Regions from separate parts of the Clostridium zhoujianii genome, predicted to be linked through region 2. Evidence: riboswitches for the same ligand, from Rfam matches in the RefSeq annotation. Region 2 holds a riboswitch; the other holds the start of a gene.

Region 1 (4,580 bases), on a different contig from region 2:
TCTTCTACTCTATTTCTTTCTAATGAAGCAAGAAAATGTAGTGTTATTAAAGCAACTTCAGAATTTGGTATATCTTTATTAACTATATCCTCAAGTGGCCTCAATAGAGACTTAATAAGGTTAAATAATTCTGGATAGGGTTCAATTACATCCATATAAATATCATTTTCCATGGTTATATTGTTTTTTAATCTGTTTATGGCTGGTTTAATATGATTTAAAAGACCATTAATTAATATCTCATCAGACTGAATATTAACACCTGAATAATTAGACACTTCCTTAATCATTTGTTTAGCTAGTAATACAACATCTACCCAATTTTCTAGAATATCTACATTGTAATTATGATTTAAAATTCCTAGTAGATAATCTATTAAATATAATCTTTCTTTTTGTGAATACATTATATTCAATATCATTTCTATATTATCTAGATATCTATTGATACTTAAGTAATACTCGCTATTTTTCAAAAATTCCTCATTATCTACTTTATCTATGAACTTTCCTTGATTTATCCTTAGATAAGAGACCATAGTGTAAATCCATATCTCATCATAATAATTTTGTTCCTTATTATTTGTTTCTTCTAACAACTTCCTTATAGCTTTCTTCACTTTATTTTTATCTACATCTATAAAGGATTCTGTAAAGTAATCATCTAATAAGTTTTCATCAAGATTATTATCATCTCTTAAATAAAATTTCATCATATTTTTTGAATAGGTTTTCATAATGTAGCTACGAATAAATTGTTCATCTTCACAAACACAATTTTGAATTATTTTAATTCCAAGATCCTGAAGTTCCTCTGTAATAACATTCATATCATTTCTAATAGAGGTTCTGCTTACATCTAAATTCTTTGATGTTGCTGATAAGTTAATTTTCCCCTCAATTAGAAGTTTAGCTTTTATAAGATCTATTCTTTCTTCCTTAGAATGTTTATTTAACTTATAGAATTCTTCAATCTTTTGATTACCTATTAATGATTTGTGAAATGCTAATTTACCTTTAGATTTTTTTTCTATTAGAGGCAACTTATTTATTCTAAGCAAAAAATTAATTGTATCTAAGTCATATCTAATTACTCTATCTGTTATATTCAATTTTTCTGAAATCTCCTTAATGGAGGTTTGGTTGTTCTTCTTTAAGAACTCTAGTACTTTTAATAATCGACTATTAACATACATCTCTATCACCTGATTTCATTTTACTTTTAAACTAATTATAAAACAATTATCAATAATCGCAACAAAACCTGTCGAAAACTTTCATGTTAAAGAATTGTAATAATTTATGTCGAAATCTTACATCTTATGTTTCTTTAATAAAACAAAACCGAGTTTACTAAAAGGATACTTTAATATACTCCTCTTAACATAAACTCGGTTAATAACTTATTATTATTTTGTCACTTTGCTACTTTTATACAGTTCATAGAAATGATTAGTTGGTCCTACACCTTTTCCAAGTTCAAATCCATGCTCAATAGCTATTGTAATATATCTTTTTCCTTCATTAACAGCATCTTCTATATCCATACCTTTTGCTAAATTAGCAGCTATAGCTGATGATAGTGTACATCCTGTCCCATGTGTATGCTTTGTATCTATTCTTTCTTGTTTTAAATAAATAAAATTTTTCCCATCATATAATAAATCAGTTGCATCATCTTCCAAATGTCCACCCTTTACTAATACGTACTTTGGTCCAAGCTCCTTTAACTTGATTGCTGCTTCTTTCATTTCTTCTAGATTGCTAATTTTTATTCCCAAAATCTCCTCTGCCTCTGGTAAATTAGGTGTTATTAGTGTTGATATTTGGAATAATTCTTCTATTAATGTTTCCTTAGCATCATCTGATAAAAGTTTAAATCCACTTTTAGAAATCATAACTGGATCAACAACAACTGGTGGCAATTTTTCAACTGACCTTAAAGATTTTCCTATAGCCTTTATTGATTCTATTTTTGAAACCATACCTACTTTTATTGCATCAACCTTAATATCATCAAAAATGGCTTTAATTTGACCGCTTATTATCTCTGGGTTTACGTCCTGTATTCCAAATACCCCCATTGTATTTTGTACAGTAATTGCTGTTACGACGCTCATAGCAAATACTCCATTTGCAGACATAGACTTTATATCTGCTTGAATTCCAGCTCCTCCTGAACAATCTGAACCTGCTATAGTTAATGCTGTTTTCATATCTATCTACCTCCTCTTAATAGTAATGTTTTTCTTATTGATGGTACCTTAAGTAATATATAGGCTATTATAGCCCCTCCAATACAACTAATAGAAAATGGTACTATATAAACAAATAATGCTACCTCTTTTCCTAAAACTAACTTAGCAATTGGATAAGCTACTAATGCCCCTAATAATCCAGTGCCTATAATCTCACCTAATACTGCTATCTCTATTTTCTTGAACTTCTGATAGGCTAGTCCAGCTAATAATGCTCCTATCATACTTCCTGGAAATGCTAATAAACTTCCTGTTCCTAAAATATTTCTTAGAAAAGATGATACAAATGCATTTCCTACAGCATAAATGGGACCTAATACTACTGCTGCAACTACATTAACAAAATGCTGCACTGGTGACATCTTAGCCCCAAATATAGGAATAGAAAAGGTTCCAAATATCGTTGCTATTGCAATAAGGATTCCACTTATTGCAAGCTTATAAGATATATCTTTTTTATTCATATATATTCCCCCTTTTAAAAACAAAAAAGTGTAGCCTAGGGCTACACTAATAAATTTTAATTTATTACTTCCCTACGGTGGTCCTAACCACATCAGGTTCAAGAGTTTAGGAATTCAACTATTCCATTCTCAGCTAGAAACACTAGCACCCCTAGTAAATTTATACAATTTTCTATTTTATTCTACCACTTTTATTCTTCTCCGTAAACCTTCTTCTTTAATTCAAGACCAGCTTTAGTTACAGCAACTCCTCCTAAGGCTGTTTCTCTTAATGATGCTGGAAGACTCTTCCCAACCTTATACATTGCTGATAAAGCATCGTCAAATGGTATTTTAGAATCAACACCAGCCATAACTAAATCAGCTGTACATAAAGCACTTATTGCCCCTGAAGCATTTCTCTTAGCACATGGTATTTCAACTAATCCTGCTACTGGATCACATACTAATCCTAGAATATTTTTAAATACTATTGCCGCTGCATCTAAACTCATTTTAGGTGTTCCACCCATCATCTCAACTACTGCTGCTGCTCCCATAGCTGCTGCTGAACCACATTCTGCTTGGCATCCACCTTCTGCCCCTGACATTGTTGCATTCATTCCTATTATCATACCTACTGCCGATGATGCGAATAATCCTTGGATTAATTCATCCTCGCTCTTTTTAAGCTTAGCTCCTGCTGAAAGTATTACTGCTGGTAATATCCCACAAGATCCTGCCGTAGGACACGCTACTATTTTACCCATAGCTGCATTTACTTCTGATGATGATAATGCCATTGCCATTGCTAAAACTGTTGTTTCTCCTGTTAAAAATTCGCCCTTCTCTATATACTTTTGCAGCTTATATGCGTCACCGCCTATAAGACCACTTACAGAATAAACTTCCTTTTCCATTCCACCCTTTGCCGATTCCATCATTACATGTAAGTTATGCCTCATTTTTTTGAAAAGATCTTCCCTACTTATTTCTCTCTTTTCCATCTCATGCCTTATTGCATATTCACTTAGAGAAATATTTTCTTCATCACAAATCTTTAAAAGTTCTTCACCACTTCTTGCAATATTCATTTTATTCTTCCTCCGTAACTGGATTTATACTAATTACTCTACTTATTGATTCTATATTTTTTATTTGATCTACTATTGATTCTGTAATTTTATTATCCACTTCAAATACCATTGTAGCACCCTTACCTTTTTGCTTTCTAAATACCTTCATAAATGCTATATTAATTCCCTCAAAGTAAAGAGTTGAGGTTACCTTTGATACTGCCCCTGGAATATCTTGATGTGAAATAATTAATGTAGGGTATTCACCAGTAAATTCAACCTTATTTCCATTTACCTCGTTGATCTGTATACTTCCTCCACCTATTGATGAACCAACGACTTCACATTCATTTCCCTTTTTAGTTTTCATCAAAAATTTAACTGTATTAGGGTGTACATCACCTAAATCATATTCCTCAAACTCTATCCTAAGACCTACTTCCTTAGCTATTTCAAGGGAATCCCTTAATCTAATATCACTTGGCTCCATTCCTAAAATCCCAGCAACTAATGCTCTATCTGTTCCATGTCCTTTATATGTCTTTCCAAAAGAGCCATGTAATAAGAACTTTACACTTTCAATTTCACCATTTGCTACTGCCCTTGCAACCTTTCCCAATCTAGCTGCTCCTGCTGTATGAGAGCTTGATGGACCAATCATAATTGGGCCTAATATATCGAAAACTCCTGGATTCTTCATAATTTATCTCCTTATTCTTTAGTACTTTGTTGATATTAGTTTAAGTAATTTTCTATGTATTATCAATGATTATTTTGTTATACTGTTCTTGTAGTAATTAATG
Region 2 (4,580 bases):
CCACCTGGTCTGTTAGGCATACCACCACCTTGCGTATTTGTTGCTATTGATTCTGTTGTAGTTAATTCTTTTTCTAAAAGAACATCGCCAATTTTACTACTAATTGCATTTCCAGCTATAATAGATAAACTAAAAGCTACTACTAAAACAATTAATGCCTCAACTAAGAATTGACCTATTACCTTTACTCTCCTTTCTCCTAAAGCCATTAACATTCCAATTTCGCTTGTTCTATCTTTTATTGATAGAATTATTATTAAAGCTAATATTACTCCTCCAAAAACTGATACTATAATAATTGTTGTTTTAGAAAATGAAGCAACATTTTCAATTGGTTTCATCATATCTTCATACTCTTTTGTTCCACCATCTACTGAATAAGTATCAAAATCTATTGTAGTGCTTTTTGCAAATTCAACAAATGAATCAACATTTAATGGATCATCTAAGTAAAATTTAATTGTATTAACCCCTGTTGTTGCTTCTTCAGAATTAATTGAGCTTACTAATGTATATGGTGCAATTATTGTATTATATGGAAGCTGAGAAGTATTAATAAATCCATTATCACTAACTTCTTTGCTAGATGTATATATCCCTATAACTTCAACTTGTATTACATTATTTCCATCTGTATCTTCAATTGAAAAAGTACTACCAACTGCCAATGAATTTTCATCTGCAAAAGTTTTTTCAACCATTACTACATTTGTATCTATATTACTTTCCGTTATTGACTCTCCTTCGCTTAGTACTGATTCGCCATTTACATATTCATCTGACATACTAAAATTATTAACTCCGCTTATTGTAATATCACCAGACATATGCATACCTTTGGGAATGTTATTTATAAATGAATTTCCACCATTTTCTTTGCCAAATCCCGCAATCTTATTTTCCGTAGTTGTTGTTTCCGCTTCTTTCTCTTTGCCAACGGGTAAAAGTTCTGTTAAGTTTGCACCAGCACTTTTACTTAAGTAATATCCTGTTACGTGATCATTTTCTTTTAGTAAATCTACATATTCTAAAGGTACATCTTTTTTCTCCATAGTAAGCCTTTTTCTTTCTCCAGCAGTACTACTGCCCTGTTCATTACTATCTCTTTGTTTTTGCATCATTTTCTCCATATTTTGAGATACAGTAACAACTGCTCCAAGTTTTTCTCTAGCTAGTACTGCGGCTGCTTGTGCCCCTGACTGTATTCCAAAAGATGCTAGTATTACTACACAAACTGTAAACATAATTCCAAGTAAAATTACCGTTCTACCTTTCTTTTCCTTTAATGTCAGTATTCCTCGTATTATAAAGTTCATTTTTATCACATTCCTTTACTTATATTTTTACTTTCATTAATATTAGCAAAGTAAATTGTATTTCTAATGAAGGACATGTGAATTTCATCTGTAATTTCTACACCTGTATTAATAATAAAAAAGCACCTAGGTTAGCATACTACCTAGGTGAATATTTCTTAGTTTAATATAGTTTTTATTAATTTAAAGCTTTCTTTAATCTTGCAATTGGCAACATATATATTATCCCTACTGAAAGCACACCTTCTAGTCCACCTCCAGAGAAATTATATATAAATGAATAAACTACAGGATTCATCCCCTCTGGAGCAAATTGTCCAAAGAAGACTATTCCAGATATAAAGTGTAATAGAGTACTTATAAGTACCGCTACTAAGCTACCTATTACAATATTCTTTTTACTATCTTTTCCAAATATATCGCTTAAACCTAATGCCATCTCTGGAAGTAAATAATCAAGTATTAATTGTGCTGGATGAACTATGTATCCTCCCATTAATAAGCTTAACAATCCTGTAATAAGTCCAGCAGTAACCCCTACCTTTCTTGAATATAAGATTGATACTAATAAAAGTGGTAACATGGAGAACATATTAATTCCTCCATCTTGAGGATACTTTATTACAGGTATCAATGATAACATATAGCTAATGGCACTAAACAATGCCACTACTACCATCTCTTTTGTAGTTAATTTAAGCTTTCTCATCTTATTAAAGTAAATTAGGAATGGAATTATAGAAATAAATAATAGAAAAGTATTAAACATCTTATTTATCTCCCAAGGAATATGCCATATTCCAAAAATCCATCTCATATATACTTGCATTCCTAAAGATTTTTATTAATTTCTCCTTATCATCTTCATTTAAATTCTCACATAACTTATTAGTGTAGTCTATCCATATTTTTGTGAAATTTGTATAGTCTTCACCACTATAAACATCTATCCAACTTCCATAAAAATTACCTTCAATTGATCCACTATAATTATCTTTAAGATATTTCCCTATAAAATTATAACTCCAGGTACAAGGTAATAATACTGCAACTATTTCTTCAATTGAACCTGTTAATGCTACACTCTTCATATAGCTTGTATAGCTTTCATTTGCTTTATGATAATCATAATTCTCTATATCAATAATATTTTCTCCAAATCCCTTTAGATAAGAAATATGATTTGCACTTTCATCATTAATAATACCATCTGCTCCTTCATAAAACATTTTCATATCATATATTTTGTTGCTTTTTATAACCCCCATACAGTATACTTTTGTATATTCTTTAAGATATAGATAGTCTTGTATAAGATAATTTTTAAACTTATCCTTATCTAAAGTACCTTCACCAATCTCCTTAATAAATGGATGTTCTAAATACCCCATCCATATATCCTTACTTCCTTTAAATAATTTTTCTGTAAATAACATATTTTCTCCTCCTACTTATACATATTCTTAATTTACATAATAAAAAAGCTATACCTATAGGCATAGCTTATATAATTCAAGATTAAAATATATTAATATTATAATTCTATAATAAGCTTTCCTACGCTAGCATTATCTAGTTCAGGTATAAGGGTCGGTTATCCTCTCAGCACATGGCTCCCCTAGCTATTTTATTTTTACAAAATATCAGAATATTATAACTTTACAACCTATAATATCCAAAATAATTATATCACTAATACTTAAATATTAGAAGGACTACTCTAAATTAATATAATTTGGTTAATATCCATCTTCGCCTTTACAATGTCTCTTTTACCTCTTCCTTATGATTTTTTTGAAATATATGAGCTTTTTCACTATAATAAAGTTATAAATCAAAGAGAGGAGATACTACATGTTGATGTAGTTAAGTTACTAATGAATAAAAATATTGTATTTTTTGATATTGATGGCACCTTAGTAAGTGAAGAAAATCATATCATTCCAGAAAGCACTAAAGAGGCAATTAAAAAGATAAGGGAAAATGGTCACCTAGCCTTTATTAATACAGGTAGGCCAGTATCAGAAATAACTAATACTCATAGAGAGATAGGTTTTGATGGATTAATTTGTGGTTGTGGTACTTACATTGAATATAATAATGAAGTTCTTCTTTACAAATCTCTTGGTAAAGAATTATCAAAGGAATTAGGACAAGCAATGCAAGAGTATAATTTAGATGGAGTATTGGAAGGTAGAAATGGTGTTTATTTTGATAACCTTGAAAATATAAAACATAAAGAAATTCTAAGAATTATAGATATACATAAAAATGAAGGCTTCTATAAAGGTACTACCTGGTATGAAGATAACTTAGATATTGACAAGCTAGTTATTTTCTTAAATGAAGATAGTAACTTTAATGGATTTTATGAAAAGTATAAAAATATATTCGATTTTATAAAAAGAGCTGATGATTTTTATGAATTAGTGCCTAGTGGATACTCTAAAGCATCAGGAATTAAGTATATAATAAATCATTTAAATATTCCTTATGAAAATACTTATGCTATAGGTGATAGCACTAATGATTTATCTATGCTTGAGTATGTTAATCATAGTATTGCAATGGGTAATAGTAATCCCATTCTATTTAATCTAGTTTCCTTTATTACTAAGAATCTTGAGGATGATGGAATACATCATGCCTTATCTCATTATAATATGCTTTAAATAAAAGACCCCAGCACCACTTATGCTGGGGTTCCCTATTTACTTTTACATTATCCTATTTTCCTTCTGTATTTGATATAACGCAAAATGCACTACTATTATTATATCCTTTAACTCCAATAACTTCTGTTATTTCTTTTGCCCCTATAGGTTCTGCCCCCTCTATTCTATAGTTTTTTAAATCCACCTTTTTAATTTCTACCTCAATTTGTTTTTCTAATTGTGGTACCCATTCATAGGGAACCCTATAAGCCCTATATATCATGTTCATACTTGGAACGTTATTTTCTACTTCTTTGTACGGATTTATATATTCCCATACTATCTCATGGTCAGATGTAATTTCAAATACCCGTCCATCTGATCCTTCAGTTATTAGTGTATTACCATTGGCAAGTCTTTGTGCACTACTTACAAAAGGACTATAAAATCTACTTGAATCTAGGGGCTCAACTAACCCAGCTTCCTTTGGAGTATATTGCCATACAATCTCTAATGTTACTGGATTAATTTCTAATACTCTAGAATAGTCCCTATGGGCATTTTGTCTGCCAGTTAGTGACACAGGATTAGTACTTCCATACCCGGCCCA

Evidence for each region. A riboswitch is a leader RNA that binds a small molecule or an ion and turns the genes downstream of it on or off. The one in region 2 is predicted to bind thiamine pyrophosphate.
Region 1: it holds a riboswitch for thiamine pyrophosphate, as region 2 does, so the genes downstream of both, thiW (energy coupling factor transporter S component ThiW) here and tenA (thiaminase II) in region 2, are expected to answer to the same signal.

The regions. Positions count from the first base shown of each region.
Region 1 is NZ_JBPUTF010000002.1:142,624-147,203, forward strand. It holds gene ACSYT2_RS14250 (BglG family transcription antiterminator) at 1-1,196, opposite strand, end outside; gene thiD (bifunctional hydroxymethylpyrimidine kinase/phosphomethylpyrimidine kinase) at 1,410-2,216, opposite strand; gene thiW (energy coupling factor transporter S component ThiW) at 2,219-2,722, opposite strand; TPP riboswitch at 2,775-2,885, opposite strand; gene sdaAA (L-serine ammonia-lyase, iron-sulfur-dependent, subunit alpha) at 2,914-3,795, opposite strand; gene sdaAB (L-serine ammonia-lyase, iron-sulfur-dependent subunit beta) at 3,797-4,477, opposite strand.
Region 2 is NZ_JBPUTF010000001.1:1,001,963-1,006,542, reverse strand. It holds gene ACSYT2_RS04760 (ABC transporter permease) at 1-1,316, opposite strand, end outside; gene thiT (energy-coupled thiamine transporter ThiT) at 1,495-2,085, opposite strand; gene tenA (thiaminase II) at 2,087-2,752, opposite strand; TPP riboswitch at 2,854-2,946, opposite strand; gene ACSYT2_RS04745 (HAD family hydrolase) at 3,194-3,988, shown strand; gene ACSYT2_RS04740 (aryl-sulfate sulfotransferase) at 4,044-4,580, opposite strand, start outside.